3 regions of the Paenibacillus sp. KS-LC4 genome follow, and region 1 is predicted to be linked to each of the others. Evidence: riboswitches for the same ligand, from Rfam matches in the RefSeq annotation. Region 1 holds a riboswitch; each other region holds the start of a gene.
The links. A riboswitch is a leader RNA that binds a small molecule or an ion and turns the genes downstream of it on or off. The one in region 1 is predicted to bind cyclic di-AMP.
Positions count from the first base shown of each region.

Region 2: it holds a riboswitch for cyclic di-AMP, as region 1 does, so the genes downstream of both, V5J77_RS18910 (hypothetical protein) here and V5J77_RS00995 (C40 family peptidase) in region 1, are expected to answer to the same signal.
Region 3: it holds a riboswitch for cyclic di-AMP, as region 1 does, so the genes downstream of both, V5J77_RS00140 (ubiquitin-like domain-containing protein) here and V5J77_RS00995 (C40 family peptidase) in region 1, are expected to answer to the same signal.

Region 1 is NZ_CP145905.1:218,259-228,077, forward strand. Features, by position in the region: gene V5J77_RS00975 (PLP-dependent aminotransferase family protein) at 1-1,315, shown strand, start outside; gene V5J77_RS00980 (aminotransferase class I/II-fold pyridoxal phosphate-dependent enzyme) at 1,384-2,595, shown strand; gene V5J77_RS00985 (GNAT family N-acetyltransferase) at 2,644-3,108, opposite strand; gene V5J77_RS00990 (deoxyribodipyrimidine photo-lyase) at 3,174-4,610, opposite strand; gene V5J77_RS00995 (C40 family peptidase) at 4,745-5,215, opposite strand; cyclic di-AMP (ydaO/yuaA leader) riboswitch at 5,217-5,388, opposite strand; gene V5J77_RS01000 (hypothetical protein) at 5,902-6,717, opposite strand; gene V5J77_RS01005 (M1 family metallopeptidase) at 6,733-8,826, opposite strand; gene V5J77_RS01010 (ABC-2 family transporter protein) at 9,197-9,819, shown strand, end outside.
Region 2 is NZ_CP145905.1:4,478,477-4,488,295, forward strand. Features, by position in the region: gene V5J77_RS18885 (aldolase catalytic domain-containing protein) at 1-723, opposite strand, end outside; gene V5J77_RS18890 (hypothetical protein) at 835-1,854, opposite strand; gene V5J77_RS18895 (GTP cyclohydrolase II) at 2,019-2,780, opposite strand; gene V5J77_RS18900 (helix-turn-helix domain-containing protein) at 3,019-3,345, shown strand; gene V5J77_RS18905 (arsenic transporter) at 3,775-5,139, shown strand; cyclic di-AMP (ydaO/yuaA leader) riboswitch at 5,349-5,515, shown strand; gene V5J77_RS18910 (hypothetical protein) at 5,520-5,939, shown strand; gene V5J77_RS18915 (glycoside hydrolase family 2 protein) at 6,039-8,594, opposite strand; gene V5J77_RS18920 (glycoside hydrolase family 2 protein) at 8,632-9,819, opposite strand, start outside.
Region 3 is NZ_CP145905.1:22,452-32,270, reverse strand. Features, by position in the region: gene purR (pur operon repressor) at 1-42, opposite strand, end outside; gene ispE (4-(cytidine 5'-diphospho)-2-C-methyl-D-erythritol kinase) at 126-980, opposite strand; gene V5J77_RS00165 (small, acid-soluble spore protein, alpha/beta type) at 1,125-1,313, opposite strand; gene V5J77_RS00160 (Veg family protein) at 1,488-1,757, opposite strand; gene yabG (sporulation peptidase YabG) at 1,961-2,851, opposite strand; gene rsmA (16S rRNA (adenine(1518)-N(6)/adenine(1519)-N(6))-dimethyltransferase RsmA) at 2,955-3,869, opposite strand; gene rnmV (ribonuclease M5) at 3,879-4,427, opposite strand; gene V5J77_RS00140 (ubiquitin-like domain-containing protein) at 4,761-5,906, opposite strand; cyclic di-AMP (ydaO/yuaA leader) riboswitch at 6,151-6,358, opposite strand; gene V5J77_RS00135 (TatD family hydrolase) at 6,543-7,316, opposite strand; gene V5J77_RS00130 (HD domain-containing protein) at 7,339-8,634, opposite strand; gene V5J77_RS00125 (AbrB/MazE/SpoVT family DNA-binding domain-containing protein) at 8,915-9,169, shown strand; gene rsmI (16S rRNA (cytidine(1402)-2'-O)-methyltransferase) at 9,289-9,819, opposite strand, start outside.

The sequences.
Region 1 (9,819 bases):
CAATACGGTCATCGCCGCTTATTCGGAGCTGGCTGATGAGGGCCGTGTATATGTCCTGAAAGGCAAAGGCAACTATGTGTCAGAGGATTCGGCGGGCAGCATTGCCCCGCCATCCTTGTTCTGGAAATTGCCGTGGAAGGAGCGGCTGAGCAGGCAGGCTTTGCTTGCTGAGGAGCTGGATCTCATGAAGCGCGGCATTCGCGCTGGGAAGAATACGATTTCTTTTACGAGTATTGCCCCGGATGAGAAGCTGTTTGATCTGGATCATGTGAAGCAGGCGTTTCTGGGCCGTATGTCAGTGGAAGGCCATGTACTGCTGAACTACGGCTACGCCAAAGGCTATAAGCCACTGATCGCGTATCTGATGACGTATATGGAAAATAAGGGCGTGGATGTGCAAGGCAAGGATATGCTCATTACGGCCGGCTTTACAGAAGGCTTTGATCTTGTGCTGGCAGCGCTCCGGCCCGAGCACGGCGCAGTGATCTGCGAAAATCCTACCCATCATACGGCGATTAAAAACCTCAAGCTGCATGGCTTTGACATTAAGGGCGTTACAATGGAGCCTGATGGCATTCATTTGGGAGAGCTTGAACAGGCTTTGGAGGAGCGAGCGTTCGACTGTGCTTATTTCGTACCCTCCTACCATAATCCGACAGGCATTGTGATGTCGATGGAGAAGCGACTGGCGCTGATGCAGCTCATGAGCCGATACAAAATTCCCGTCATTGAGGACGGATTTAATGAGGAGCTGCGTTACTCCGGAGCGCATATGCCGCCGCTCATCGCTTCGGCGGGCAGCGGCAACAGCGTTATTTATATTGGAAGCTTCTCGAAGGTGCTGTTTCCCGGCCTGCGGGTCGGGTGGGTGCTTGCGGACCGTGAGCTGATTGATTATTTGGAAAGCATGAAGCGGGCCCGCAACATTCATACCTCAACGCTTGACCAATCGCTGCTCTATCAATATTTGCATAATGGAAATTTGCATAAATATTTGAAGCGTGCGCGAGCGGAATACAAGCGGAAATACGAGCTGACGCTGCAAACGTGCAAAGCTTTTGTACCCTATCAGACGCTTTCGGGGGATGGCGGGCTGCATTTGTTTGTGACATTTCCAGAAGCCTGCAGCGTGCGTGAGCTGCTGGAGGCGTGCGCGCGGCAAGGCGTAATTTTTACCCTAGGCCATTCTTTTTTTACGGATGGACGGGGCAGCAATACGCTGCGACTAGGATTTTCCCGCGTGACGGATGAGGATATTGTGCGCGGTATTCGGATTATTGGCGATACGGCAAAGCAGCTATGGGGCTTTGCATAAGCAGTAAAAGAGTTAGAGCAGAGCGAAGCAGGTACATTTTATTATTTTGAAAAGGGGATGCAGGCATTATGGTGCAGTATAACGTTTCACCGCTTGTAAAGAGCTTGCCCGCTTCGGGCATTCGCAAGTTTTTCGATATGGCCGGGCAGGATGAAAATATGATTTCGCTGGGCGTAGGCGAACCGGATTTTGCAACACCGGAGCGTGTTCGCGCTGCGTGCATACGAGCGCTGGAAAGCGGTCAGACGATGTACACGCCAAATGCCGGTCTGATGGATCTGCGCGAGGAAATCGCCGCCTATTTGGAGAGCAGCTTTCGATTAAATTACGAGCCGAACGATGAGATTCTGGTGACGGTGGGCAGCAGCGAGGCGCTTGATCTAGCCATACGCACACTGATCTGCCCGGGCGACGAGGTGCTGATTCCCGTTCCCAGCTATATCGCCTATTCACCTATTGTAGCGCTGCAAGGCGGCAGTATCGTAAACGTCGAGACGCATGAGCATGAGCAATTCAAGCTAACGGCACAATCGCTGCGGGAAAAAATTACCCCGCGCTCCAAAGTGCTGCTGATTAACTATCCGAACAACCCGACGGGTGCGGTCATGTCCTATGAGGATTGGCTCCCCATTGCCGAGCTGGTGAAGGCGCATAATCTGATCGTCGTTTCCGATGAGGTTTATGCGGAGCTGACTTACGAGAGCCAGCATGTAAGCATCGCATCGCTGCCTGGCATGCAGGAGCGGACGATCGTCATCAGCGGCTTCTCGAAAGCTTTTGCCATGACAGGCTGGCGCATGGGCTATGCCTGCGGCCCTGTAGAAATCATTTCGCAAATGCTGAAAATCCATCAATACACAGCGATGTGCGCACCTATAATGGGACAGATAGCTGCTCTGGAATCACTGCGCAGTGGATTGGCCGACAAGGATCTAATGAAGGAGGCCTATAAGCAGCGCAGGGCGATGTTCGTGGGCGGCTTGCAGAGGCTGGGGCTTTCCTGTCATATGCCGCAAGGGGCGTTTTATGCCTTTCCCTCCATTGCCCATACGGGGCTGAGCTCAGAGCAGTTCGCCTTCCGGCTTATGCAGGAAGCAGGAGTTGCTGTTGTGCCAGGGCATGTATTCGGCCCGGGCGGCGAAGGACGCATTCGCTGCTCCTATTCGGTATCGCCAGCGAAGCTGTCTGAAGCTTTGGAGCGAATAGGCAGTTATATGAGCCGACTGGGGCAGGATGAACCCCTGCAACAGATGCAGCAGTTGGAGCGGATTGGCGGTTAATTGGAGTAGTGGGGCAGGGGTTAGGCAGCAAGAGGAGGGGAAGAGGCACTACGTCTCTGCCTCTCCTCCGTAGACCATGCAATGGAATTCCGCCGCGCCTTGCGGTGTTGGGCGGATATACGTATCGGTAATGCGGAAGCCTGCCTTCTCGTATACGCGAATAGCGCGTGCATTCCAGGTCAGTACCTCCAAATCCAGCTCGCTGTGTGGAGCACGTCGGCGTGCTTCCTCTATCAGCAGTTCAACAAAGGCGGTGCCCGAGCCTCTGCTGCAAAGCTGTGGATGCCGGCCGAGGCCAAGCCGCAGCACGTCATCCCCGAGCGGGAAAAACTGTGCAAAACCAACGAGCTCCCCTTGGTCATCTAAAATAGCAGCGTATTGCTTCTGGCGAAGCTCGGGATCAGCGAACTCCATTTCTGCCTTCTCCATGGCATCCCATGCTGGCCATTGATAGATGCCATAAGGCGGCTCGTATTGCCAATCGCACAGCTGGCGGGCATGGGAGGCATCCATTGCGCCAACCCTCCAGCCGAATGACCGCTTCGCTCTGCCAGAAGCTGCACTCGCTTTTGTCATAATTACACAATCTCCTTATAGACCTCAATCGCGCGAGCGCGTGAAGCCTTCAAATCTACAATGGCATGCGGCTGCGGCAGGTGGACTTGCTTATCGGACAGATGGGCAAGCTCAGGCAGCCAGCGTCTAATGTAAGTACCGCTCGGATCATGAGCTTTGGACTGTGTGGCCGGATTCATAATACGAAAGTACGGCGCGGCATCGTAGCCGAGGGACGAGCTCCACAGCCAGCCGCCCCGGTTGAGCGTATGATCATAATCAGCCAGCTGGCGACGGAAATGCTGCTCGCCCAGCGTAAACGGGCACAGCAGGTTTTTCGTCAAAAACATGGCGGTCACCATCCGCAGCCGATTCGGCATTTCGCCGGTTTCATTAAGCTGCTTCATAGCGGCATCTATGATAGGAATGCCCGTTTTTCCTCGGCTCCAGGCCTCGAAATGCTGATCGTTCAGCGCGGATAAATCAAACTTCTGCTCATAGCGGTAAAAGTCCTCATTATATTTTCCCTGATAGAGAAAAAAATCCCGCCATGCCAGCTGCCTAATCCAAGGCTCGGCTCCAAACTGCTGCTGTGCTGCTTCATAGGCTTGCCTTGCCGATAGTGCTCCCGTATTCAAATAACGCGCCAGCTGGCTTGTTTGGTTTTCCGCAAACTGGTCGCGGCTGCCTTCATAGCCCGCCAAGCGGAGGCTTAGAAATTGCTCCAGCGCATCGGCTGCGCTCAGCGTTCCCGAGTCAGTCGGCGCGATTGAAGCATCCGTGGTATCGAACACAGCAAAGGAATCAGCCGATGTGCGGTCCGCCGCTTCTGTCGCGTCCGCTGCTCCCGCTGCCCGCAAAAAGGCTGACGCAGCCGGATGCTCCCGAGGAAGACGGAAGCGCTCTGCTATGCTGGCATCTATATTTTTCAGCGTTTTCAGCTGCTTCAGTGTTGTTTCGCCCGCAGGGGAATAATGGCTTTGCATAAAGGACTGCCACATGCGGTAAAAGGGCGTAAATACCTTGTAAGGCTCACTGCGTCTGGAAAACGAATGAAGCTCCTCCAAATCGGCGAGCGGTGCATCGTCGAGCGGCAGCCAGCGACGCCCCGCTGCGTGCACAACCTGCTGGATCGCTTGGTCTCGCATCCGGGCATACGGTGTATAGTCCATGTGGACGAGAACCTCTTCAATGGGATGGGCTTGCAGCAGCGCTTCGGTAATGGCGGCGGGATCGCCGTAAAGCACATGCAGCTGCTCGCCTGCCGCCTTGTATTGCTCTACTAGGGAGGCGGCCTGCGACAAGAAGGTTCTGCCGCTGTGGCACAAGAGCCGGTCACCATCCGCCAGTGACGGGTCTATGATAAGCAGATGAATGCCGTGCTGCCCAGAGCGGCGCACGTAATCAAAGCAGCGTAAATCGTTTGAACGCAGGTCTTTGCGGTGAATATATAAATACATGGAAACGAGCCCCCTTGTGTCCGTGCTAGAAAACAGAAAAGCCGCAGGCTATTTGTCCAAGGACAAACAACTGCGGCTTTACTGATTGAGACAGCAGCTTTTCGTTATGTAAGCGAAAAAAGCATGGTCTGGCTCTATTGCTCGCTTGCGTACTTGTCGTAAGCGTCTTGGCTCATAATGCGTGTAGCTGTCACGTAACGATCAGCGTAATAAGACTCGCTAAGTTTGCTAATAATAACGCCTCTACTTGAGGAGGAATGTGCAAACTTTCCATCCCCTACATAAATACCAACGTGGGAGATGCCTTTGCCATTCGTGTTGAAGAATACAAGATCGCCAGCGATCAGGTCACTCTTCTTCACTTCGCTGCCATCATTCGATTGCGCTTGGGAAGTACGGGAAAGATCGATGCCCATTTTATCGAAAACATATTTCGTAAAACCGGAGCAGTCGAAGCCTTTCGTAGTTGTTCCGCCGCTTTGGTACGGTGTGCCGATCAGATCAGCGATAACACCGTCCATCTTCGAATCCGCGAACACGCTGCCTGCTTGGAAAGCAAGCATTAATACAAGACCAACGAGTAGTGCAGTAACCTTCTTCAAAATTTGAAACTCCTTCCGGTGCCGACGAGGTTAGCTGTGGGGTTCGGTTGTGAAGGTTCCCTATGATTTCCAAGACACTTGAATCAAGCCGTCCAAGCATCGAAATCAATTCACCCAAAGTGGTTCCCCCGTATTTCTATACCTTTGCGGTATAAAAAATTAGGCTGGTTTAATTTTGCTCTGCGCTAATAATTCGTTTTTTTCACGTGATTTCCTCCTATATGAATGAATTTCTAATAATTCTCATGTAACCTTTTGGCTCAATTTTGCGTTAAAACAAGTTTCTTGCCTAATAAATGCTCGTTCTAACACCGTTCGCAAGCAAAAAATCATTTTGTCAGTTTATATGAGAAATAGGCGGCCAATATGCTAAGAATCGTACATTTAGGCTAGAATTATAGCGTAAAATGAAGAATTAGAGAGTTTAGTCAGCATCAGTCTAGGGGGTTGGTAAATAAATAGAAGCGTGGCCTACAGATGTTAAATAACTGAAAAACCCCGATTGCGGTCTCTTGTCCGCAATCGGGGTTTTTATGAAAAGGACTTTAGAAAAATGAGAATACTAAATGAGAATTAGGGAGGACTACCCTCATTTTTCTAAGTGTAATTTCCTATTTATGGGTGAAAAAGGTCTCATAAAAGGGCCAAAAAGGAGCCTGAAACGATCTTAAAATGATCTTAAAACACGCTCAGCGCTGCTTCGATTGCAGGCAATCGTATTGGGCAGCGAGCGTCCATACCTTCAACAAGGTACGGAGGAAATGGTAGGCTTGATGCATGATGAGTGCCAGCATTCCCGCCCAAGCATAGGAAAGGCCGGATACCAAAAGCGAGGCGGCGACAGCCAGCAGCCACATCATAAGAGAGAGGCCGGCATAAGGAAAAAGATTTCGGAGCGCCATACTGAGCGAGCGCATGGCGCCCGTGCCGGAGGCGGCGCCGAGCTGCATGGCGAGCAGCAGCAGGTGAACGAGAAAGCTCCACAGCAGCCAACCGCCAAAGCCTGGCAGCGTGCTTTGCAGTAGCTCGCCCAGCGAATGGCCCTCCAAAAGCAGCTTGAAGGCGCGAGGCAGAAGGAACCAGCCAGGTGCGAAAATAAGCAGCGCGCGCAGCCAATAGAGCAGCGTCACAGGCTTCCAAGCCTTGCGAATGCCTTGAAGAAACTGCGTTCCGCCTTTTTCGTCCATATGATGCAGCGAGTAGAGCAGCCCCGCATGGAACAGCGGGCTCAGCAGCATGCGGGCGGCGAATAGGCCGCCCAGCAGCCATAGATAGGGGGTAATCATATCTGTTTTTGTCAATTGAAACTGGGCCTCGCTGAGGAACAGCGAAACGGCCGAATCCGACGGATGCTGGTGAGGAAAGCGCCGCAGCAGCGGCAGTACAGTCATATCAATAAAGCGGTAAAGGAAAAGTCCCCATAATAGCTGGTACAGGAACAACGCAATGACGATATTGAAATGGCGGATGGCGAGCCGCCAGCCTTGCTTCATATGCTGCTTCATTTGTTAACCTCCTCTCTACCAGCCTACGGATGCGAGCAGGCCTTCAATAAGCTTCGTCAGGCCGAGGCTCCACCGAATGCGCGATTGCTCTGGCACTTCTGCACGCATAAAATTGTTAATATGCCGATTGTCCAGCACATTGCTGTTTTTCGGATCGACTGCTACCCATGCGAGCGGAGCGGCATGCATCACCTTGTACTCCATATGAGACTCGGCTGCGTCCCATATTTTAGAAATGGTTTCGCCGTCGGTAAAGGAGAAAACGAGCGGTATGGGTCCGTTTTGTCCGCCATTGCGCTTGATCAGCACGGTAGACTCATAAGCCGTTTGGCCATCCTTCTGCACTTCATTCACTCGAATAGCCTCCACTGAAAAATCCGCCATCAGGCTGCCATACACATACTGGTGAAAATAATCCTGCCATTTTTCCTTCGTAACCTGCTCGACGACTCGCTGGAAATCGGACGTCGTTGGATGCTTGAATTTGTATTTTTGAAAATATGTGCGCATAATTTTTTGCATCGTCTTTGCTCCGACCTGCTTCTCAATGCCGACCAGCACAAGCTTGGCGCGCATGTATACATTTTCCGCATACTCATCGCTGTTGTGATAGGCCCATGAAGGCTGCTTAAGCGGGGCAGGAGCTGTAATATAGCTGGCCTCCATAGCTAAATTGGGTTCAACGCCATAGGCGTTCTCCATCACTTTATCCTCTGCATACGATGTAAAGCCTTCGTCGAGCCAAGCTTCTTCGAACTCGTTCGATGCGACCATTCCGTACCAATACTGATGACCAATCTCATGTACAACGGTTCGCTCCAAGCTGTAGCCAGGGTTGTCGGAGTCAGCAGCTAAAGCGGTTACGAGCGTTGGATATTCCATGCCGCCGGCGCCATTCGCCCCTTTTGGCGGAACGACGATGGACAGCGTTGAATACGGATATTCACCGTACCACTCCGCGTATTTGGACAGCGACGATTTTGCTGCATGCATATAGCGGTCCTTTAGTCCCTCGTGGGCAGGGTCCATATAAAGCTTAATGCGTACGCCCGGAATGCCCGTTCCGGATAAGGTGTCCTCCGCGTATATGAAGTCGGGCGAGGCGGACCAAGCAAAGTCATGCACATCCTCGGCATAAAACGGATAGACGCTTTTGCCATTTTGCGTCACAGCCTCCTTCGTCTGAATGCCGGTTGAGGCTACCTTAAAGTTTTCTGGTACAGTAATCTGGGCGCTGTATAAGCCGAAATCACTATAAAACTCCGAATCGCCATGATACTGATGGACGTTCCAGCCTTCATTCGTTCGGCCGCGCGTGCCAGCCGTCTCATAAACGGCAAGCTTCGGAAACCACTGACCCGCCATGACGAAGCTGCCGGAATAGCCCATGCGCGCGAATACTTCAGGCAGTTTAACCTCGTAGGTCATGGAGAGCGTTACCGATTTGCCCGGTGCGACTGGAACGGGAAGTTTAAGCTTCGTCAGTGTGTAATCGTCTGTATTTCCGTCATCGGGCTGGACATAATGCAGGCGGGGAAGCAGGCTCTCGCCCTCCAACGTCTGCAAGGTGAGCAGCTTCATATAGCCTTGGCCGTCAACCGTAGCCTTGTCGCCTCTGAGCTGGCCGCCAGACTCGCGCATGAACGTCGATTTTTCGGATTGAAAGGCATTGGGATACAGATGAAAATACAGCTCGGACACCGTTTTTTTACCTGGATTCGTCCAAGTTACGGTCTGGGAGCCGTCCAAATACCTAATATCCTCTCGAAGTGCAACATGCATATTGTATTGGACGACTCTTTTGCTGAGCGTCTGCTCAGCATCAGGCTGGACAGAGTCGGGCTGCACCGGTGCTGCCGGGGCAGGCGGCTTGGCTGTTTGCGGTGCAGCCTGGATGCCTGCTGGTATACCGGCCGCACCGCTTGGCGGGGCAGTAGTTGTGTGGGCTGCGGCGCTATTTGCCAAACCAGCAAGTGGCGGGTCTGAGGTGCCGGAGGCGTACGTATACTGGGATAGCCAAGCGTTGCCGAAGCCATGATGCAGCGACAGTCCGAGCAGGACAGCCGATAGCAAAATGAGCGCGATTCGTTTGAAAGGTCCTGGAGTCATTGAACGTTTCCCTCCCGTTGACAAGCATCTACAGCATATATATGTCGGCTTGTACAGGAATAGTCTTATGGATTTGGTAAGAGAGGGGGAAGAGGCTGAAAATTACTTTTCTGAGGCCCAAAGATTTTATGCAACGATAGTGGTCCTAACTAAAAAAGATCTAAAATATTCAAACTAAAAGCTATACTTTATACACTACCAATTTCAAAAAGATGAACATACACTTAAGTTTGGGAGGAGTTGGACGAATAGGTCTATTACTCTAGAACCTGACTCGATTTCAGCTTGGATTAAAGGCAGGAGATTTTGCTCGTTCATAAATGTTAGCGCTTTCGTTTTTTCTAAAGGCGATAAATGCTGAATTTCCGGCTTGAAGCAGCCCCAAGCCCATTTTAAGACAGCGCAGCACATAGCATTCCAAATTTCAAAAATATTGAGGGTCGATAGAGCGTGGAAAACCAATTTTGAAGAGCGAGGTATTGCTATGGCACTATATATTGAATTTTTCAAGAAGGCCTTTCAAGAACGTTATGCGTTTCGTTTCAACTTTTACATCACAATTCTTGCAAGCATTCTGCTGCTTGTGATTCAAATTAATGTGTGGACGGCACTTTACAACAATAAAGAGAATATTGACAATATCCATCTTAATGAAATGGTTTGCTACATAATAATCTCAGCAATCGTCGTGACATTAACGCGATCGAATGCAGGAAGGAAAATTGCAGAGAGAGTTGAGAATGGAAGTATCATATTGGATTTAATGAAACCCGTTAATTTTAAGAGATATTTATTATCCGAGGACTTAGGAACGAATGTATTCCAAACCTTATTTGTCACGATTCCTGCTATAGCGGCTACCTTTTTGTTTTTCGACATCTCCCTATCGGTGGATATGAGGAATACATTACTGTTCCTACCGAGTCTTGTGTTAGGGATAATTATGGCTTTCCATATTCATTATATTTTTGGCCTTTTCTCGTTTTGGCTTGA
Region 2 (9,819 bases), 2.0 Mb from region 1:
AAGCTCTGTGTTGCAGTTGCCTGCTGCGCGGCCCATGCCATAAACGGATGCATCAAGCAGCTCAACGCCGCCTTCAGCAGCAAGCAGCGTATTTGCGAATGCAAGCTGCAAATTGTTATGCATATGCGCGCCCAGACGCTTGTTTGGAAGATATTTGCGGAATTTTTCCGTCAAGTAGCTTACATCATTCGGCTTCAGGCTGCCGTAGGAATCGACGATGTACACAACGTCAACGACGCTGTCATTGATCAATTCAAACGCTTCCAGCAGTTGGTTTTCCATTACATTCGACAAGGCCATAATGTTCAGCGTCGTCTCGTAACCACGGTCACTAAATAGTTTGACAAGCTCAAGACCCTTGTCCACATCTTTCGCATAACAAGCGACACGAATGAGATCAAGCAGGCTTTCGCTGCGCGGCAAAATATCGTTCTCGTCTACGCGACCTACGTCAACAAGTGCCGACAGCTTTGTCGTTCCTTTGTTAGGAATAACGGTTTTGAGAAACTCATCATCCAGAAAACGCCAAGGGCCTGCACTTTCTGCGCCTTTGAGCAGCTTTGGCGAGTTTTTGTAGCCAATTTCCATATAATCAACGCCAGCATCGTTTAGGCTTTTGTACAAGTGCTGGACAAACTCTACGCTGAAGTCCCAGTTGTTTACTAATCCGCCATCGCGAATAGTGCAATCGACGATTTTACAATGACTTGTTTTTGAATTCATGTAAAGGCTCCTTCTGACTGTACGTCGCTAATCTTTAACATCCATCATACTTGAAATGCCTAGGAAACGCAAAATAAATTTGCCCGTTTCTGCCGCCTCAAATCGACCCATTTAGCCGCCAAGCAGCTCCTCCGCCTTCACTTGAAAACGCTCGTGAAATTGCTTAACTGCCGGAATATCCACCTGCTTACCATTGACCCGCTTGAAAACCTGCTCATCCGTCGTCGCCAGCACGTCCAGAAATTGCGCTACAATTTGCGCCGTTACCGTCTCCGGGTGCTCCTTCACCAGCTTTTGATAGCTCGTCTTTACCTCGCTGAGCAGCCTGTACGTTTCCATATCAAATACGGGTGTGTTATTGAGACCATAAATATACATGGACAAATAGCTGTTCAAATAAAGCTGCTCGATTTCCGCGCGCTCAGCCGAATTTGGATACGTTTTAATGTAGGTTTCTGACAGAACCGCGCGATTAGCCAGCTTGTCCCATGTAATAATCAATCCGGCATCCTTTGCTGACACCTCGTTAGATTCTACCGCTCTCAAAAAAATATAATCATTCATCTGCTGCGATACATAATTTTTGTAAACCTTCTGCAGCTCAAAATCAATGATCGGGTAGATCGAGCCCTCCACCATAATGAGCTTGTAGCCGCCCATCAGCTTTGTAATCACAAGCTGCTTCACAGCGGCATCCTGAATTTCAGCGGCATTGGAGGCCGTAATCGGCCACTGCTGCTGGAGCAGCACCTCCTGCACATTATTTTCAAAAAAAGCGTCCTGCGTTCGTTCCAGATCGTTGTTATAATAAGCATTCAGCTCGCGTATCATCGTATCCGCCCGCTCTTGACCAGCCTTTGACATATTCTCGTTCAAAAATGAAACAATTTCGAACGGCTCCTTTGCATTTTGCACCGTCTGGCGGTATTGCTCCAGCAAATTGTCCTTCTCTTGGGGGGCGCCCTGCACGACTGGCGAAACCTGTGCGCCAGAATGGGAATCCCGCCGTTCCTCAGTCATTTCATCATTGTTACTGCACCCTGCAATGAATAATGCAAATAAAAGAATTAAAACATTCCATCTATAGTTACGACTACGCACGTCGCTATTCACCTCAATCGTCATGTTCACCTTGCCCTCTCACTCTAATAGTATATGCCACATTATCGTCAATATCCAATAGACGCATGAACAGAGCGGAAGTTACGGCAAAAAAGCGCGGAAGCAGGCCTCCGCGCAAACTTTTTTCAAAATACATCCGTATCCTTAACTTATCTTCAAAAAATCTCCTGATCTTACAGCGCTTTGACCTGATTATCCCCATGCTGAGCTTCGAACGAATAATGTCCCGACTTCACAACCTTTGTTGTCAAATACTTCTCATTGTAGACGGACGTTTGCCCCCAGAGCGGAACACGGCGGGCAATATGCATGCCAGCTCCACGAAGCGCCTCCACTTTGCGCGGGTTGTTCGTAATAATCGACACAGGCAACGAGCGAAGCAGCTTCAAGACAGCGATGGATTCACTGTAATCGCGAGCGTCCTCAGCAAAGCCCAGCTCCAAGTTCGCATCAACTGTATCGAGTCCTTCCTCCTGAAGCAGGTAAGCCATTGCCTTACTGAACAATCCAATGCCACGGCCTTCATGATTCGCCAAATAAAATAAGGCACCCGTCCCATGCTCGATAATCATCCGCATGGACTGCTTAAGCTGAAAGCCGCAATCACAGCGTTGGCTGCCAAAAATATCGCCCGTATGGCATATGCTATGCATGCGAATCAGCGCATCCTCGCCTTCGGCAAAATCGCCATAGACGAGCACGCTGGATTGCTGAAGCTCCGCATAATGCCCCTTCGCCAGCTCACTGTATAGATCTGTTTTGTCTTGGGCGCTATTTTTCTCACGCTTTAGCCAGCTGTACCACTGAAAAATCTTTGTCTCGCCGTCAAGCTCAACCGGAAGCTGAATAGGTCCGACTACGTGGATATCGTGCGAATCGCCTTCAATCGTTTTTATTTTGTCATTTATAATAGAACGAATGGATGGTTTAATCATTGCTGTGCACCTTCTTCATCTGTATTTGATATAATAGGTTGAAAGGCTAAGCTTCATCTGCTATAAATGCACCTTGCCTCATTGAACAATCATAGGGGAACAAATTTTCGCTTACCTTTAGTAACTAATTATATATTCGAAATTCCATTACGTCAAGTTATGAGCAATCAAAAAGTTTGCTTGTGTATAAATACTAATAAAGCTATACTTAATAGCAAGTTATAATGAGGTGATCTACATGGAGAAATCCGGGCTTTGTCCGCGCCTGTACAAAGGAATGGACATAATAAGCAAACGATGGACCGGCTTGATTATTTATCAGCTGCTGTCCGGGCCGCAGCGCTTCAGCTGCATTCAAGGCGCCCTTCCCATTAGCGGCAGACTGCTGTCTGAGCGGCTTAAGGATCTTGAGAATGAAGGCATCGTAAGCCGAGCCGTCTTTCCAGATATTCCAGTTCGCATCGAATATTCGCTTACTGAAAAGGGACGTGCATTGGAGCCGGTCATTCGCGAATTGCAGCAATGGTCATCCGATTGGGTAGCGCCTATGTCCATATCCAATTAAAAAAGATAACGAAGCAGCCTCGGTCCTTAACAAGTCCGAGGTTGCTTTGCGTTTTTGGAGCGGGGACGCTTCGCGGAATTATAGCAATCTACTATTAACGTCTAGTACCCTCCATCAGTAGGCCACATATACATATATTATTCATATCTCCCCATGATAGACGTCCTCTTATATGTTATCACTAGAAAGGAGGAAACCCGATTGCTTACGATCTTCATTATTTGCTCGTCAGGCCTGTCCCTCTATTTCATTCTTAAGCCTCCTCCACCGATTAAACAGCCCACTATTATATCTCTACCCACTACGGCAACCGATAAACGCTATGAAAGCAGCCGCATAGAAGCCGCTCAGCATAATGCAGCTGCTGTGAATGAATAACCCCTTCCTGCTTCACTATGAATTTAACCAAGAATTCGAGGTGATTAACATTTGATCTCGCTACCTTCCATTATCATTTCCTTGTTTGCCTTCCTCTTCACGATCCTGCTCATTTTATGGCGCCCCAGAGGACTGAATGAAGCCATTCCTGCTACGTTTGGCGCCATACTCATCCTATTGAGCGGAGTCGTCTCATTGACGGATTTGGCACATATTAGCGCCACCGTTAGCGGAGCAGCCATCACGATTATGGCGACGATCGTAATGGCAATCGTGCTGGAGAGCTTTGGCTTCTTTATTTGGGCTGCCGAAGGGCTTGCCATTCGAGCACGCGGCTCAGGACTCAGATTATTCTGGTATGTAAACCTAATGTGTTTTCTAATGACGCTATTTTTCAACAATGACGGCAGCATTCTTATTACAACCCCGATTTTGCTCATTATGTTGCATCATATGGGACTAAAAAATCACCAAAAAATTCCATACCTACTTTCAGGAGCTTTAATTGCTACCGCCTCCAGCGCCCCCATCGGGGTAAGCAATATTGTAAATCTGATCGCGCTGAAAATCGTCGGCATGGATTTGTACATGCATACCGTCATGATGTTTATCCCCGCTACAATTGGTCTGCTGCTGCTCAGCCTGCTGCTATTCTTCTACTTTTACCATCAGCTTCCCCGGCAAGTCCCCCATTCGATTTCAATTGTCCCTATTCAATCTGGCTACCATCCTCTACTCACGCCTAACGGAAGCAAGCCCGCATCTCCCAAATTCAGCAGCCGCTTTATGAAATTAATTCTGCTTTTTGTCTTTTCTGTCCGGCTAAGCTTATTTGCTGCCTCCTATTTGCATATCCCCGTTGAGTGGGTCGCTGTTTTCGGCTCCTTGCTGCTCCTTAGTTGGCGCTGGGCTTACTTGAAAATGCCGCCGAACGACATTTTGCGTAAAATTCCGTGGCATATCCTCATTTTCGCCTTCGCCATGTATATCATTATTTACGGCCTGCACAATATTGGTCTGACGCAATTACTCGTGCAGGTATTCGAGCCGCTTGTCATGGGGAGCCTGATGAATGCAAGCATTTTAATCGGAGGGCTTGTGTCCGCCATGTCTACACTCGTCAACAATCACCCCGCGCTCATGATCGGCACGATCACCCTCACCGAAATGAACCTCGATCCGCTTTCACTCAAAATCGCCTACCTCGCCAGCGTCATTGGGAGCGATATAGGCTCACTCCTGTTACCAATAGGCACGCTAGCCTCTCTCATTTGGATAAATCTTGTTCAGAGAGCCAAAATAAAAATCAATTGGAAGGATTATGTCAAAGTGACGATTGTCGTCATTCCGCCTGTTCTGCTGTTTACTCTCGCTCTTCTTGCTTTATGGGTTGGCTGGATCTTCCCTTCGCATTAGCTCACGACAGCTTCTACATGAACGGTCAGTCCACAATGAACTGCTGTATTCATTATTCATCTGTTATTTCTACAAAATACGAGCGTTGCCTCCAAATAACGGCAGCGTTCGTTCTCATTTGAAGCAGCAGCACTTTTATTTCACTGCTAAAAGGTTTACAAATGAGCCATTAAGGTTTAATATATATCCCTAGCCGAATTCTGGCACTCTATTATTAATCGCTTAATTTTTCAATTGAAAAAGCGGGGGAACCAACGACGTGATTGAAGCGACAGCTTAAATCGCAAGGGGTGAATCCGGTGCGTTCGCGCACTGGTAGGGCAGCTCTCTGGCCCGAATCCGACAGCTAACTCCGTAAGCGAACGTGAGGAGAGATGAATATGATTGTCCTTCATGCGCCGGACGCTCCGCCTAAGGCGAAGCACGCAATGAAGCTTAAGGTCAAGCGCATTGAGCTGTTTGTTATTCCAGCACTCAATGTAGACGCCGCTGGAAACCGGGCCTGCTTGCGGGTAACGACGGACAAAGGCATTGGCTTTGGCGAAACTTTTGTAGACGAAATGGAACGTCCTAACGATTGGGGTCTGTGGTGCAGCGCGCTGAGCAGCTTTATCGGCACCTTGTCCATAACAGGCCGTTCGCTTCGGGGCGAGCAAGCGGATCAGCACAGTGTGTACAACCTGTTCGATCACGCCATTCACCATCTCAAACAGTGGACGGCAGAAATTGAACCGGATGACAGCACCTCCGAGGAGCCTATTTTACTTAGCCGCTCGTTATTCTATCTTTCTATTTTTTAACTTATTTTGAATCAACCTAACACAAAAGAACCTTTCCCACCATCATTCAGCTGACGGGAAAGGTTCTTTTTTATCGGCTATCTAACCTTCCTTGCTATTTCAAATAAAATCCGTCATCGAATGGACGGCAAGCTCGCCCGGCGATGCAGCAATGAAAGCCCGATCTCCTTGCGGATTGCGCGCATAAAACGTAATCGTACGCGGTTCATTCGGCAGTAAATCGAAATAATTGTCACTGAAAATACCCTCGATGGTCGCGGAAAGTCGAACCTGCTTCGCCAGCGTATTCGTCTCCAGAATAAAGGCCGTACCGCCGCTTCCTTCAATCTCACTTACCTTAATAACAGGAGCTATAAGTTCAAGCTCCTTCATCGGCCTGAAATAATGCTCCTTTTCCTCCACAAGCAGTCCATCCTGTCTAAGCTTGGCAGCAAGAACAACTGAGCCTAGCTCAATATCTTCTGGAAGCAGCGCCTTCAGCTCAATGGAGCAGGCCATATGACCCTTATTCGGCTGAAGCGATATGGGAACAGCAAACTTCTTCAGCACCTCGCCTGTGAAGGACCGCAGCTCTAGCCCAAGCTCGCCGATGAAGGGCTCATTTCGATCTGACAATACATAGCAATCGACACAGCTGCCGCTCGTATCATCGAAGGATACTAGCATGTCACGGAAGCTGCGCCCCGCATAATATTGCAGCGCCTTCCAGCGCCCATAATAGTCCATTCCCGCCCATGAGGCAACGGGCCAGCAATCGTTCATTTGCCAATATAACGTCCCCATGCAAAACGGCTTTTTCCGCCTATGAGCCTCAATCGCCGTCTTCATCGCTTCTGCCTGTAGCACCTGGCTCAAATACAGAAATGCCGAAAAATCCTTCGGCTGACGTAAATACATCTCCATATATTCCTTGATCAGTTGGTTGCCGCGTGCGTTTTTCTGATGCGCCAGCATCACCTCCGATTCAATCGCCATATCCGCCTCCACCGCATATTGCTGCACCGTTTGCAGCTCAGGGAAGGATTGAAAGCCGTATTCGCTCATAAAGCGCCCTACATGGACGTTATATTTTTCAAAAGGCTCTATGTTATGCCAAACGCCCCAGTAGTGTATATCACCGCTCCTCGACAAGTTGAAAGCATGCTGCTCCTTGTCTCCCGTCAGCCCGCGCATCGGCGATGAAGGCCAATACGCAATACCATTGCCAAGCCCGGCGACCGCCTGCGGCAAAATCCGATGGAATATCGCCTCATAATCGGCCCACAGCCGCTCACGCTGCTCTGGCGTGTAATCGCGTTTCCAGCCCCAGCCCATATTTTCATCATAATGCGACCAGGCTGTGTCGATTTCGTTGTTGCCGCACCATAAGGCGATACAGGGGTGATTGCGCAGACGCCGAACGTTTTCCTCCGCTTCCAGACGGACATTTTCCAGAAATGCCTCATCTCCGGGATACATGCTGCAAGCGAACATGAAATCCTGCCAGACGAGCAAGCCGTGCTCATCACAAAGCTCATAAAACGCATCCGCTTCATAAATGCCGCCACCCCAAATACGGAGCATATTCATATTCGATTGCACAGCACTCACAATTTCATGACGGTAGCGCTCATACGTCACATCAGGCAGAAAGCTGTCGTTTGGAATATGATTCGCGCCTTTAGCGAATACCGGAACGCCGTTTAGCTCGATATAAAAAGCATGACCCTGCTCGTCTTGATCGGTTACCAGCCTCACTGCCCGCAAACCCGTCGTTACGCTGCGACTGCTCACAAGCTGCTCGACTCCATCCTTTGCTTGCACAAGCCGTGCTTCAAAATGATAGAGCTCCGGCTTGCCTAGGCCTCGGCACCACCAAAGCCGCGGCTCGGTAATAGATGCCGTCAGCTCCACCGACTGCACCCCCGCGTTCAGCTTAACCTGCTGCTCCCAGCGTCTGCCGTCTGCCTCGACCCGTACCAGCCCTTGCCAAGCCCGCTCGCATTCGACCTCTGCAACTATTTTGAGAGCCGCTTGAGCGGACGTTATTTTCTGCTGCTCGATATATAGATCGGTCAGCCGTACTTCCGACCAGGCAACGAGCTTAACCTCCCTCCAAATACCGCTTGTCACAAAGCGCGGACCCCAGTCCCAGCCATAATGATACGGAGCCTTGCGGGCAAATACACTAAGCTTCTTATCGCCAAGTCCACCCAGCTCTGACTGATCATTCGTCGCTGGAAGCGAGTAGCCCAGCTTCTCAAGCTTTGGCAAATCCTCGTTTATAGGCGAACGAAATTTGACGGTTACCTCATTGCCTTCCAGCTTTAATAGCGGCTTAACATTGATTTTCCAGCTGCGGAACATATTGTCCGCCGACAGCATATGCTTGCCATTTACGTACACATCAGCATACGTATCTAGTCCTGTAAATACCAGCTCAAGCTGTGCGTGTGCAAGCATATCCGGCGTCACGCCGAACGTTGCCCGATACTCCCAATCCTGCTTGTCAATCCACTGCAATCCATGCTCATTCGTCCCGTAAAACGGATGGCCTATTTTCTCCTGCCGCAACAGATCTAAATGGACGTTTCCCGGCACTTTCGCTGGCAGCCAATCCTTCTCCCCGCAAGCTCTAAAGCTCCAATCACCTAAAATTATATTCGCTTCGTTCATCGTGTCCTCCAAAATCGTGATAGTAGATTAGAATAGATTAGTTAAAATGTATGTCGGCCTTGTCAGCATTGAGAGCGGACACTTCCAGCGTCTCAGATCGCAGAGGCTGCCCGTCTGCTTGCTGCAAGGTGACCGTAACCAGTTCACCCGGCAGCAGGTCAAAATAGTTATCGCTGAAGCGAACGTTGCCCTGCTTCACAGTGATTTTCACCAGACGCGCAACACCGCCCGAAGCCACGATTGTAATCGTCTGCTCCTGCTCATTAAACGTCGCTGCAAGGGTGCTGTTCGGCAGGCTGAGCTCCCGATGATCACGTAAATAATAATAATTGTCCGGCGCGTCCAACAAAGGAGCGGACAGCTTCACAATGACCTGCTCTGGCGCAGCATCGCCTAGCACTTCTGCCTCTGCAAGCTCGACCAATTGAATTGCCGTATTTGGCGGCAGCTTGACGTCAAAGCTCTGCTCATACACCAAGGCGCCATCAAGAGTAAAGCACTGGAACAGCACTTCGCCCTCATGCGCTGACAGCCGGTCATTAACAGCCCATACGCAGAGCGGCTGCCCTGGCTCATAATCGAGCGACAGCAGGAGCGGATGGTAAAACTTTTTCGCATAATAAAAAGAAGCCTTCGGCAGCAGCTCATAATCAATCAGCGACCAGCTCGTGCCTGGCCAGCTGTCATTATGCTGCCAGACGAGCGCTCCGCTCGTGCGATGCTTATTGCGCCTGTAATGCTCAATGCCATATTTTAAGCCCTCCGCCTGCGTGAGCATGGAGAAGTTCATATATTCTTCGATATTTTGCGGAATGCCTGTATAACCTTCCATGAGCAAAATGCCCTTCTGGTGGTTCGTATCCTTGTTGCGATGCGCCAGCTCTACGCTGCCCCAATAAAATTCGCCTTCCGGGATATAGCGCTCCAGCGTATAGCGGTTCGCCGAGGCGTGCATGCCGAACTCGCTGCTGAACAGGGTGAAATCCTTTTTATAATTTTTGAACGTGACGCCTTCAATACTGTAATCAAGCAGCGGCGCCTCGCCGAATTTGCGCGGGTACACCGAGCCATGCCATACTTGCCAATTGTGACGGTCACCGACATCAGGATCGTTGGCATCATTGCCGCCATAAGGCGACGAAGGCCAATACGGCCTGCTGCTGTCATATTGCTCCAGCACCTCCGGCAGCAGCTCATGGTAGATGCTCTCCCCATAGAAGGGACA
Region 3 (9,819 bases), 200 kb from region 1:
CGTCATCTCTACCAGTCTTGCGCTGCGTTTTAACTTTTTCAAGGAATTCTCCCCCTGCTAAAATCCGAATATTATAATGTTAATATAACATTTTTATACGGATTTTAGCAAGGGAAACGTCACTTTTATGTTAGCATTCTTACCACGTAAACTTCCTTGCAAAAGCCGCGCAGACCATTATAAATACGTGGAAGCTTGCCTTCTTTCGATACTAACCCGAATACCGTCGGCCCGCTGCCTGACATTAACACGCCATCCGCTCCGAGACGAATCATGCTCTCCTTGAGCTGGCGCACCTCCGGATATAGATCAAGCGTTACCGATTCCAGCACATTGCCAAGTCCCCCGCACACATCGGCGAAGGAGCCGCGCTGAATAGCTGACACCATGTCGGCAGCAGACGGATGCTGGTCAATGCCCGCTACCCGAAACTTGCCGTACACGTCTGCGGTGGAAACATTAATGGGGGGCTTCGCAAGGACGACCCAGCACTGCGGCGGACTCTCAATCGGCTCCAGACGCTCCCCGCGTCCGGTAGCGATGGCAGTCCCGCCGGTTACGCAGAACGGGACGTCCGAGCCAAGCTCCGCACCAAGCGTGCACAGCTCCTGCTCAGGGATATTTAACTGCCACAGCCTGTTCAGCCCTCTAAGGGCTGCTGCCGCATCACTGCTGCCGCCGGCAAGGCCAGCGGCAACCGGAATCTTTTTGTCCAAATGAATATATACACCTTTACGCACATCATAGCGGTCTTTAATAAGCCGCGCTGCCTGAAACGCCAGGTTCTTCTCATCTAAAGGTATGTAGCCGGCCTGGCTCGATATAATAATCGTGTCGCGCGGCAGCTCCTGCATTTCGAGACGATCTGCAAGGTCTACCATCGTCATGATCATCTCGACCTCGTGGAAGCCATCTTCACGCTTACGAAGCACATCGAGCAACAAATTGATTTTAGCCGGAGCTTTTTCATAAATTTTCATCCTAAGCTCTCCCGTTCCTATCATTAACTTATCCAATATTATAGCAAACGGGCAGAAGAAAAGCTAAGAGTCCTGCCGCTTATATGCAGAGCGGCAACTCTTAGCCGATTATTTGCGTTTCTTCGTTGCATTCCAGATACCCAGTTAAGGCCGATTCATTCCATTTGCCGCGGCTTGCTCGGCCATCTGGATCGCCCGCTTTACCATATTGCCAGCATCTTTGGCGCGAATGCCGCCCCAGCCTTCCTTTTGCACCGTATCATAAAAACCTAAATCCTTCGCCAGCTCATACTTCAATTCCTCGGACATTACACTGCGTCTTCTGCGGCTCATGCGTGAGGCCCCCCTTATTGGCTGAATTGGTTACGCCCCCTTAGTATGCGACAACCCAGCCGCCCTATACGCATGACCACCAACCGAACGATTCCAGCTTGAAAAATGAAAAAAAACGCGAAGAACTATCGTCTCCGCGTTTAGTATAGCCTATCGGCATCTATAGATCTAATGTTATGTCTGGGTAATTCGGACTTGACCTTCATCATTGCATACGGTCACTTCCACCGACTCCGTCAGTATATCCGCATAACTGTAGGAAACACGCTTGAATGACTGCGATTCCTGATCCAGTTTAACAATGAAAACAGAAGGGTAGGTTTCTTCCAACACACCGGTGCGCTCAACGGTCTTACGACGACCGCCATTTGCTCGCAGACGAATCTTGGAGCCCACATGAGCTTCCAAATTGCGTTTTATATCCAGTAGGGCATTTTTTGCCATTGTCCACTACCACCTCTTTCCTTGTCCATTATAACAAAAGGGGGAGGGGTTGTCAAACAAGGCAAAATATTATATCAGTCAACCGATTTAATTGTCAACGGTGTTTTCATCCATTTTTATCATTCCATGAATAATTTTTCGAAAAATTATAAAATCAAAGGAGCCGAGAACGGTTGCGAGTCTCAACTGCACTCGGCTAATTGTTAAGAAATGCTTTGCAAGGATGACTCAGCTGCCTTCAATTTAGGCTTTGGCAAGCCAATGCGGTACCTTCCGAGCGTCTCAATGCCGCCTACGCCATCAATACCGCTGATCGTGCCATGAATGACATCTGCCAGGTTAATGGTATCGCGTATGGACGTATAGCTTGCTTTGATTGCAATGTATACCGGGTCTAACGCATGAATCAAAATTCTCCCGGGCGAGCTAGCAAAGTTCGATCCGGCTTGCAGCAGCGCTTCAAAGTGCGACTGGCACGCTCCTGCAATGACGACAAGACCGTCGCGATTCTTCTCATACTCCCGTGCTACGCGAACTGCGTTATAGAAGCTCTGCGAGTTTTTATAGCTGCTCAGGCTGTGCAGATCTGCCTCCAGCCTTGTTTTCAGCACGCCATCATGCCCTGTAATGACCACAATATCCGGCTTCACTTGAGGCAGCAGCCGGTAAAGCAAATCAGCCATCTGTGACTCATGCGCATGCACGCCATGAGCCGGCACATTCATCGTCTGGTACAGCTGCATGCTTTTACGCAAATAATTGCCGTCGCCATCCAAATGCAGCACTTTGCCGGGCACCTCAAAGAAAGGCTGGCTTTGTGGCATCGCATGCCGAATATCCGCCTTCACCTGAACGGCCATTTGCTCATGCTGCTGACGTATGCGGCTGAGCGAGTCGTTTACTTTCACTCGAACCAGCTGCGTAGCTTTTTCTTTCTTTGGATCGCGAACAACCGATAAATCAGGAATCGGCGCATCCGCAAGCAAACGGTAATCCGTGCCTTTCAACAGGGCATGATCCGTTCGAACAGCTTCTACGCGGAATAGCACGTCACCGCCATACGATTTGCGGACGACCAGCTCCCCTTGCTCCATAGGTAAATCACCTCTTCGTCTATCCTATGGGCAAATGGCGTGTAGTGTGCGGAAAAATCAAACGGGCGCCCCGAGGCAATTGCCCGGCGGCGCCCATCTTTATTTAGCCTCTCCAGCCCGCTTCCAAAAATGCGCGGCTAATTTTGGCGAATTCCTCTAACGACAGCGTTTCACCCCGCCGCGCAGGATCGATTGCAAGCCCCTGCAGCAGCGTTGTCAGCGCCTCCCGCTGTTCTTTGCCCACAAGTGCCGTCAAATTGTTATAAAGCGTCTTGCGGCGCTGTGCGAAGCTCGCCTGCACAATGCGGAAGAAATGTGCCTCATCGGGCACATCAACAGCCGGCTTATCCCGCAGCGCAAGCTTGATAACCGCCGAGTCTACATTCGGCTGAGGTATGAACACGGTATGCGGAACCGTACATACAAGCTTCGGCTCGCAATAATACTGCACAGCCACGCTTAGGCTGCCATATTCCTTGCCGCCTGGCTTCGCCGCCATCCGCTGTGCAACTTCCTTCTGGATCATGACGACGATATTTTCCAGCGGCAGGCGCTCCTCCAGCAGCTTCATCAGAATCGGGGTCGTCACGTAATAAGGCAGGTTCGCCACGACGCTAACACCCGTTACGCCGCTGAAACGCTCATCGAACAACTGCTTCAGGTCTAGCTTGAGCACATCGCCGTGCACGATGCCCACATTTGCCTCGTTTTCAAAAATATCATGCAAAATTGGAATCAGCCGATTGTCGATTTCAACAGCGGTTACGGTACCCGCAACTGCCGCAAGGCGCTGCGTCAACGCTCCGATACCTGGGCCGATTTCCAGCGCGCCTTTCGTTTCGTCAAGCTCAGCTGCACTGACAATATTGTTTAAAATATTTTGGTCAATGAGAAAGTTTTGTCCCAAGCTCTTTTTAAAGGAAAAGCCGTACTTCGCAATGATTTCCTTCGTCCGTTTAGGCGTGGCTACCTCTGCGTTCTTAACCGCGCCTTTATTCAAGCTCTGTTGTTCCGTCATACGCCCTCGTCACCCCTGTTCCTGTTGTTCCATGGCTTGCAGCGCCTTGTCAAACTCCTCGCGCGTAATGCAGAAGCTTGTGCAGCGCTTATAGAACTGCTTCCCGTTAGCGTAGCCGATGCCCAGCAGCTTGCCCATAACCAGCCGCCGTTTCGCCGCTTCCTCATGCACGATTAGGCCAGCCGCCATCAAATCATCCCAAGTAATGCTCCCCACGCTTGCAGCCGTTTCTGTCCGCAGCTCCGAGAGCGCCTGCCTGATCGCATCAGGAGCCGCATTCTCAATGCCGATATCCCCTTTATAGGAGGCTAGCTCCTGCGGTAAGAAAGCATGCTTGCAGCCCGGCACGCGCTGAGCGACAATTTTGCGAATGCGCTCTCCTGCATGGTCCGGATCTGTAAATATAATAACGCCACGGCGCTCCTGTGCCAGCGCAATGCGCCGCAGCACATCCTCGCCAATGGCCGATCCATTCGTCTCGATCGTATCGGCTTCAACGGCCCGCTTAATCGCTACCGTATCCTCTTTGCCTTCTACTACAATCATTTCCTTGATCACATCGAACAATCCTTTCACAAAGGGAAACTTATACATGCTTATATTTCAAAAAAATGGGCGATTGCTGCAACAACAACCCGCTCATTTACGTCTGTTATATTATACCCCCAATTAACGATTCAAGCGAATCCTACGCAAACAAAAAGAAGAGGCAAGGCCTCTTCCGTAACCTGTCATATTTAGCTTATGATTGCGATAAACTAGAGCACAATCAAAGTGAAACGGCGGTCACCTTCCTCAGGCGGCGCAGCGCGTTTCTCTCCGAGAAATATAAGCCTAATGATAAATGTGAAACTTATGAATCGTTGTATTTCCATAAAGAACTGACGCTAATCAGCTAAGAGATGGCTTATTAGGACCAATCACATAGACGGTAAAACCTTTTTTCTTCCCGAATTGATTAGCTTGCTTTTCACTGTCAAAATACACATCAATCTTACTACCCTTGATCGCACTTCCGGTATCTTCAGCGCGGCGGAATCCTATGCCCTCGATGTACACCCACCAACCGAGTGGAATAACATCCGGGTCAACGGCAATCGTCCGTCCTTCCGAAACTTTAGCACCAGAGGCCGTAATACCATAATCAGGGTGGCCTTCGCTCTTGCCCGTCGAAGCTACTCCAGCTGAATAAGCGGTCAATGTGACGTTGCTAAGCACTTTTTTGGATTTGAGCGTAGTGCCGTCTACCGTTACATTGTTGCTGGTTGTCGCTGTGGACAGCACAGTAACCTTAGGCTCCGGCTTTTTCGTACCGATTGCAACGACCTGATTAACCGCAGCCGATTCGACTACCTTGTCTACCACTTTCTTGGAGACAAGCACGCCATCTTCAAACTGCTTCTCAATTTTGATCGTTACGACGCCTTCTTTGCCCGTCTGCACAATCTTCTCCTTGCCTACTTCCAGGTTCGGATCTTCCTTCTTCACAATGGTGAACGGTGTTGTGCTGGACGACTTGCCTAGCTTCGTATCGACGCGAATGACCGTTACGGTCATATCTGCGCTGACACCCGAGCCAAGCGAAGGTAATACTTTATCATCATCTTCAACAGGAATATTTAATTTCTTTATCGCTGCCTGCACGGTTTTCTCTGTCGTGTACACCGTTGATGTCTTGCCATCAGCTTTTACAAGTAGCGGTACCGCATGCTTAACCTCAAAGCGGTCCCCATCCTTTACAGCCGTATTCAGAGGTACAGATACCTCGTCATGCGGGCCAATTGTAATAGCTTGTTCATCCAGTAGGCGTTGCAGGACCCATTGTTTCGTTGAAACAACAGTTTCTTGTCCATTCACTACTACGGATACGCTTTTGTCAGCCGATCCGTACAACAACACCAAAAACATGAAAGTCATAGCGATTGAGATCGTAGTACTCAAAAGAATCAAACGCAAGTTTTCACGCTTCCATCGCAATGCGAAAGACATGCTGGATGATCGTTTCCCATGGGTCTCACTTGCTTGAATAATGCCCACTTCATCGGTCCTCCTTCATAGCCCCGCCGTCGAATTACGCATGATACCATTGACGCGACTATAGTATATTGGCGTGCTTCTAGCACGCTCCAGTATATTTCCTCTGCAACCTCCTAGATTTACCCTATGACGACGATTTACCCAATATTCAAAAATAAAAAGAAAGCCCGTCGACAGAGGATCTGTTTCGTGGCTTCCTGGGAATGTCGAATAGACTATTCAGGAAAGGTGAATGCACGAGGTTGATCACTCTCTATAAACGCTTACGAGGTTAGCTGTCGGGTTCGGGCAAGAGAGCTGCCCTATCGTCGGAAGAATGCTCATGGCAATCCCCGCCAAATTCACCCCTAGAAGAAATTCAAGTGCGCGTGCAATGTGATCCGCAATTTCCTCACAGCAACGTGCCTGGTTCCCCCGCTCTCCAAAGTTCGAAGATTAAGCGCAAACTGGAAATCCAATACAAAAATTTAAAGCTCTGAAATGAATCATACCTTCATCGGAGCCTAATTGTAAAGATCAGATAAAAACCGATTTAAGCGAAATTTTAGGATATTTACGGAAAAGAGAGTCTATTTCAGCATGAAAAATTAGTTTTATCGCCGGAAAGGTCACTTATTCTCGCTTTTATAGCCATTTTTACTTAATTCCAAAACATTTTTTACCGTTTTCGGTTGTCAAATTGGCGATTTCGGCCACCGATTTTCCTAATATTTCTGCTGCCGCTTCCGCAACAAGCGACACATAAGACGTCTCATTTCGCTTCCCTCGGAAGGGATGAGGGGTCAAATATGGGGCGTCCGTTTCGATCAAAATTCGGTCACTCGGGACCATCGCGAGCACCTCTTTTGGTACCCTTGCATTTTTGAATGTAAGCGGTCCCCCAAACGAAATATAGAAGTTCATATCGAGGCATTTTTGAGCCGTTTCCGGACTCCCTGAAAAACAATGCATAATGCCGCCAACTGCTGCGGCATCCTCCTCCTTCAACAGCTTGACAATGTCCTCATGAGCATCGCGATTATGAATAATAATTGGTTTTTTTAGCTTTTTTGCCAAGCGAATCTGCTCCCTGAATACGCGGTGCTGTACGTCCTTAGGAGACGTATCCCAATGATAATCCAGTCCAATTTCGCCGATAGCTACCACTTTAGGGTTAGAGCAAAGCTCCTCAATCCAGTTAAGATCCTCTGGCAGCATGTCAATGCTGTCAACGGGATGCCAGCCGACCGCTGCATATATAAAATCATATTTTTCTGCGAGTGCAAGCGTAGTTGGAATCGTTTCTCTATTGAAACCAATATTAACCATCAGGTCTACTCCTGCTGCACGCGCTCTTTCGATAACGGCCTCGCGATCTTCGTCAAAATGCGGGGAGTCCAAATGCGTGTGTGTGTCGAATAAAGAAATCATAGCTGAGCAAGCTCCTTCTATACTATATTTTAAATAATTTTCGTACTTTATCGCTTAATTGATCTGCAGCAGCACGCAGCTTATCTTCCGGATAATACAAATGGGACTGGCCCTGATGAAGCCCGGTGATGGAGCGAATAATGTCGGATTTCGTGGAAATTTCACTGACAGCCTCATACCCGTCCATTAACAAAATCGGCGTTTTTTCCTCCTTTCCCCCTTTTTTCGTATCAGGCCGATACACATCATAGGGTTGATCAAATGGAAAATCAATTTCCATATGATAATCCGGATTCAATCCAACTGCCGCAAATTGTTGTCTTACTTCATTAAAGAGGCTAATATCCGGTTTATCCAGCATAATGTATTTATAGAGGCGACGCGTCAGAAAACGATCACATAGCTCTGAGAGCAATTCATCGCCCTCTTCACTCCATTCTGTGAAGGCCGTTTGTAAATACGCCTCATCAAGCTTCAAATATTGTTTAACGGCAATTGTACCGTCAAGCAGTCGTCTCAGCGGCTCCGGCAGCCAGTCAAACGCATAGCCACCCTCATAAAGCTCCTTCGCTCTACGAAATATTTGTCTAAGGATGATTTCCGAGCTTCTCGTCACCGGGTGAAAATAAATTTGCCAATACATTTGATAGCGCGACATCAAATAATGCTCTACGGCGTGCATGCCACTTTCTTTAACAACAATCCTTCCATTTATAGGACGGAGCACGCGCAAAATACGCTCCAGATCAAAGTTGCCATAATTAACGCCTGTAAAATAAGCATCCCTCAATAAGTAGTCCATGCGGTCCGCATCAAGCTGACTGGAAATGAGCCCGCTGACAATTGGATTTGGATATGTCTTATTAATAACAGCAGTTACATGTTCAGGAAAGTCGTCTGCTACATTTCGTAGTATACGATTGATCTCGGTATCCTCGAGCAGGATGCTGCAGGTCCACTGCTCGTGATGCGTATCGAACACTTGCTCCAACGAATGGGAAAATGGCCCATGACCAACGTCATGAAGCAGGGCTGCGCAAAGCGCCAATAGCCGTTCCTCCTGCGGCCAGCCGGGAAAACCATTGCGCTCGAATTGCGAAATAATCTTTCGCGTAATTTCATACACACCGAGGGAGTGGGAAAATCGGCTGTGCTCAGCACCATGAAAAGTGAGATAAGAGGTACCAAGCTGCCGTATACGCCTTAATCTTTGAAACTCCTTCGTGTTGATTAAATCCCATATTGTCTGATCCTGCACATAAATATATTTATGAACAGGGTCCTTAAAAACTTTTTCTTCCGATAGCTGTCGGTTCATTCAACAAATCAACTCCTTTTGTTCTCTGATTCGACATAAAAAAGTAAGAAATATGTCGAAGATTGTCGCAAAACAGTTTCCAAAATGTCGAACCTGTTGTATTCTATAGTAAGAGTAATATGACCTTACTATATAGTCAAACTCCCTTGTTACCTGCAATTTACCTCAATAATTTCAGTTGACTATTATGGGAAACGTTGGTATTATAGTAGACATAAAAAGAGAAACTATGTCGAAAAGTGACGAATACACTTTTTGATGAGAGGGGAAACAAATTATTATGATGAAATCCACAGGTATTGTCCGTAAGGTTGATGAATTAGGTCGCGTTGTTATTCCGATTGAGCTTCGCCGCACGCTTGGTATTGGAGAGAAAGATGCACTAGAGATTTATGTAGACGGCGAGCGCATTATGTTGAAGAAATACGAGCCAGCTTGTATCTTCTGTGGCAACGCTGAGAACGTATCTTACTTCAAAGGAAAAATTGTTTGTCACATTTGTTTATCAGAAATGCCTTCACCTGTGACAAAATAAAAAAAATAGGTTATAATAACCTTATTCAACTAGTTAATTCTAACCTTTTAATACTCCTTATTGCCTTCCTGCGCTAGAACCCGGCCAGGAAGGTCTTTTTTTCTCTATTTTTTGTTTTTCTAGCGGTTTACCTCATTATAAACATCACGTCTTGATAGTCCACGATCTGTAGCCGCTTTTTTAATCGCATCCTTACGTCCAAGCTCCGCCTCATAATGCGTCACATGCTCTTCCATGCTCAGCTCCGCCCACCAAGCAGCAGCAAGCTCCCCATTATTCTCATCCGAATTACTTCCTTCTATTATAAGACAATACTCTCCTAAAGGCGGATTTTCCTCAATCCAAGCGATACATTCCGTTACTGTTCCACGCGCCATTTCTTCAAAACGTTTCGTCAGCTCCCGCACCATTGCGATGCGACGATCTCCCAGATGCTCCAGTATGGCCTCCAGCGTCTTCCGCAAGCGATGCGGCGACTCATACAGCATCAATGTGCCTTCCTGTCCTTGAAGCTGACGCAGCCAGTTCGCAAGCGACTTTTTCTCTCGGGGCGGAAATCCCGCGAACATAAAACGCTCTGTTGGCAAGCCTGATACAATTAAAGCAGACAAGGCCGCATTTGCACCAGGAATCGGAACGACGAAAACACC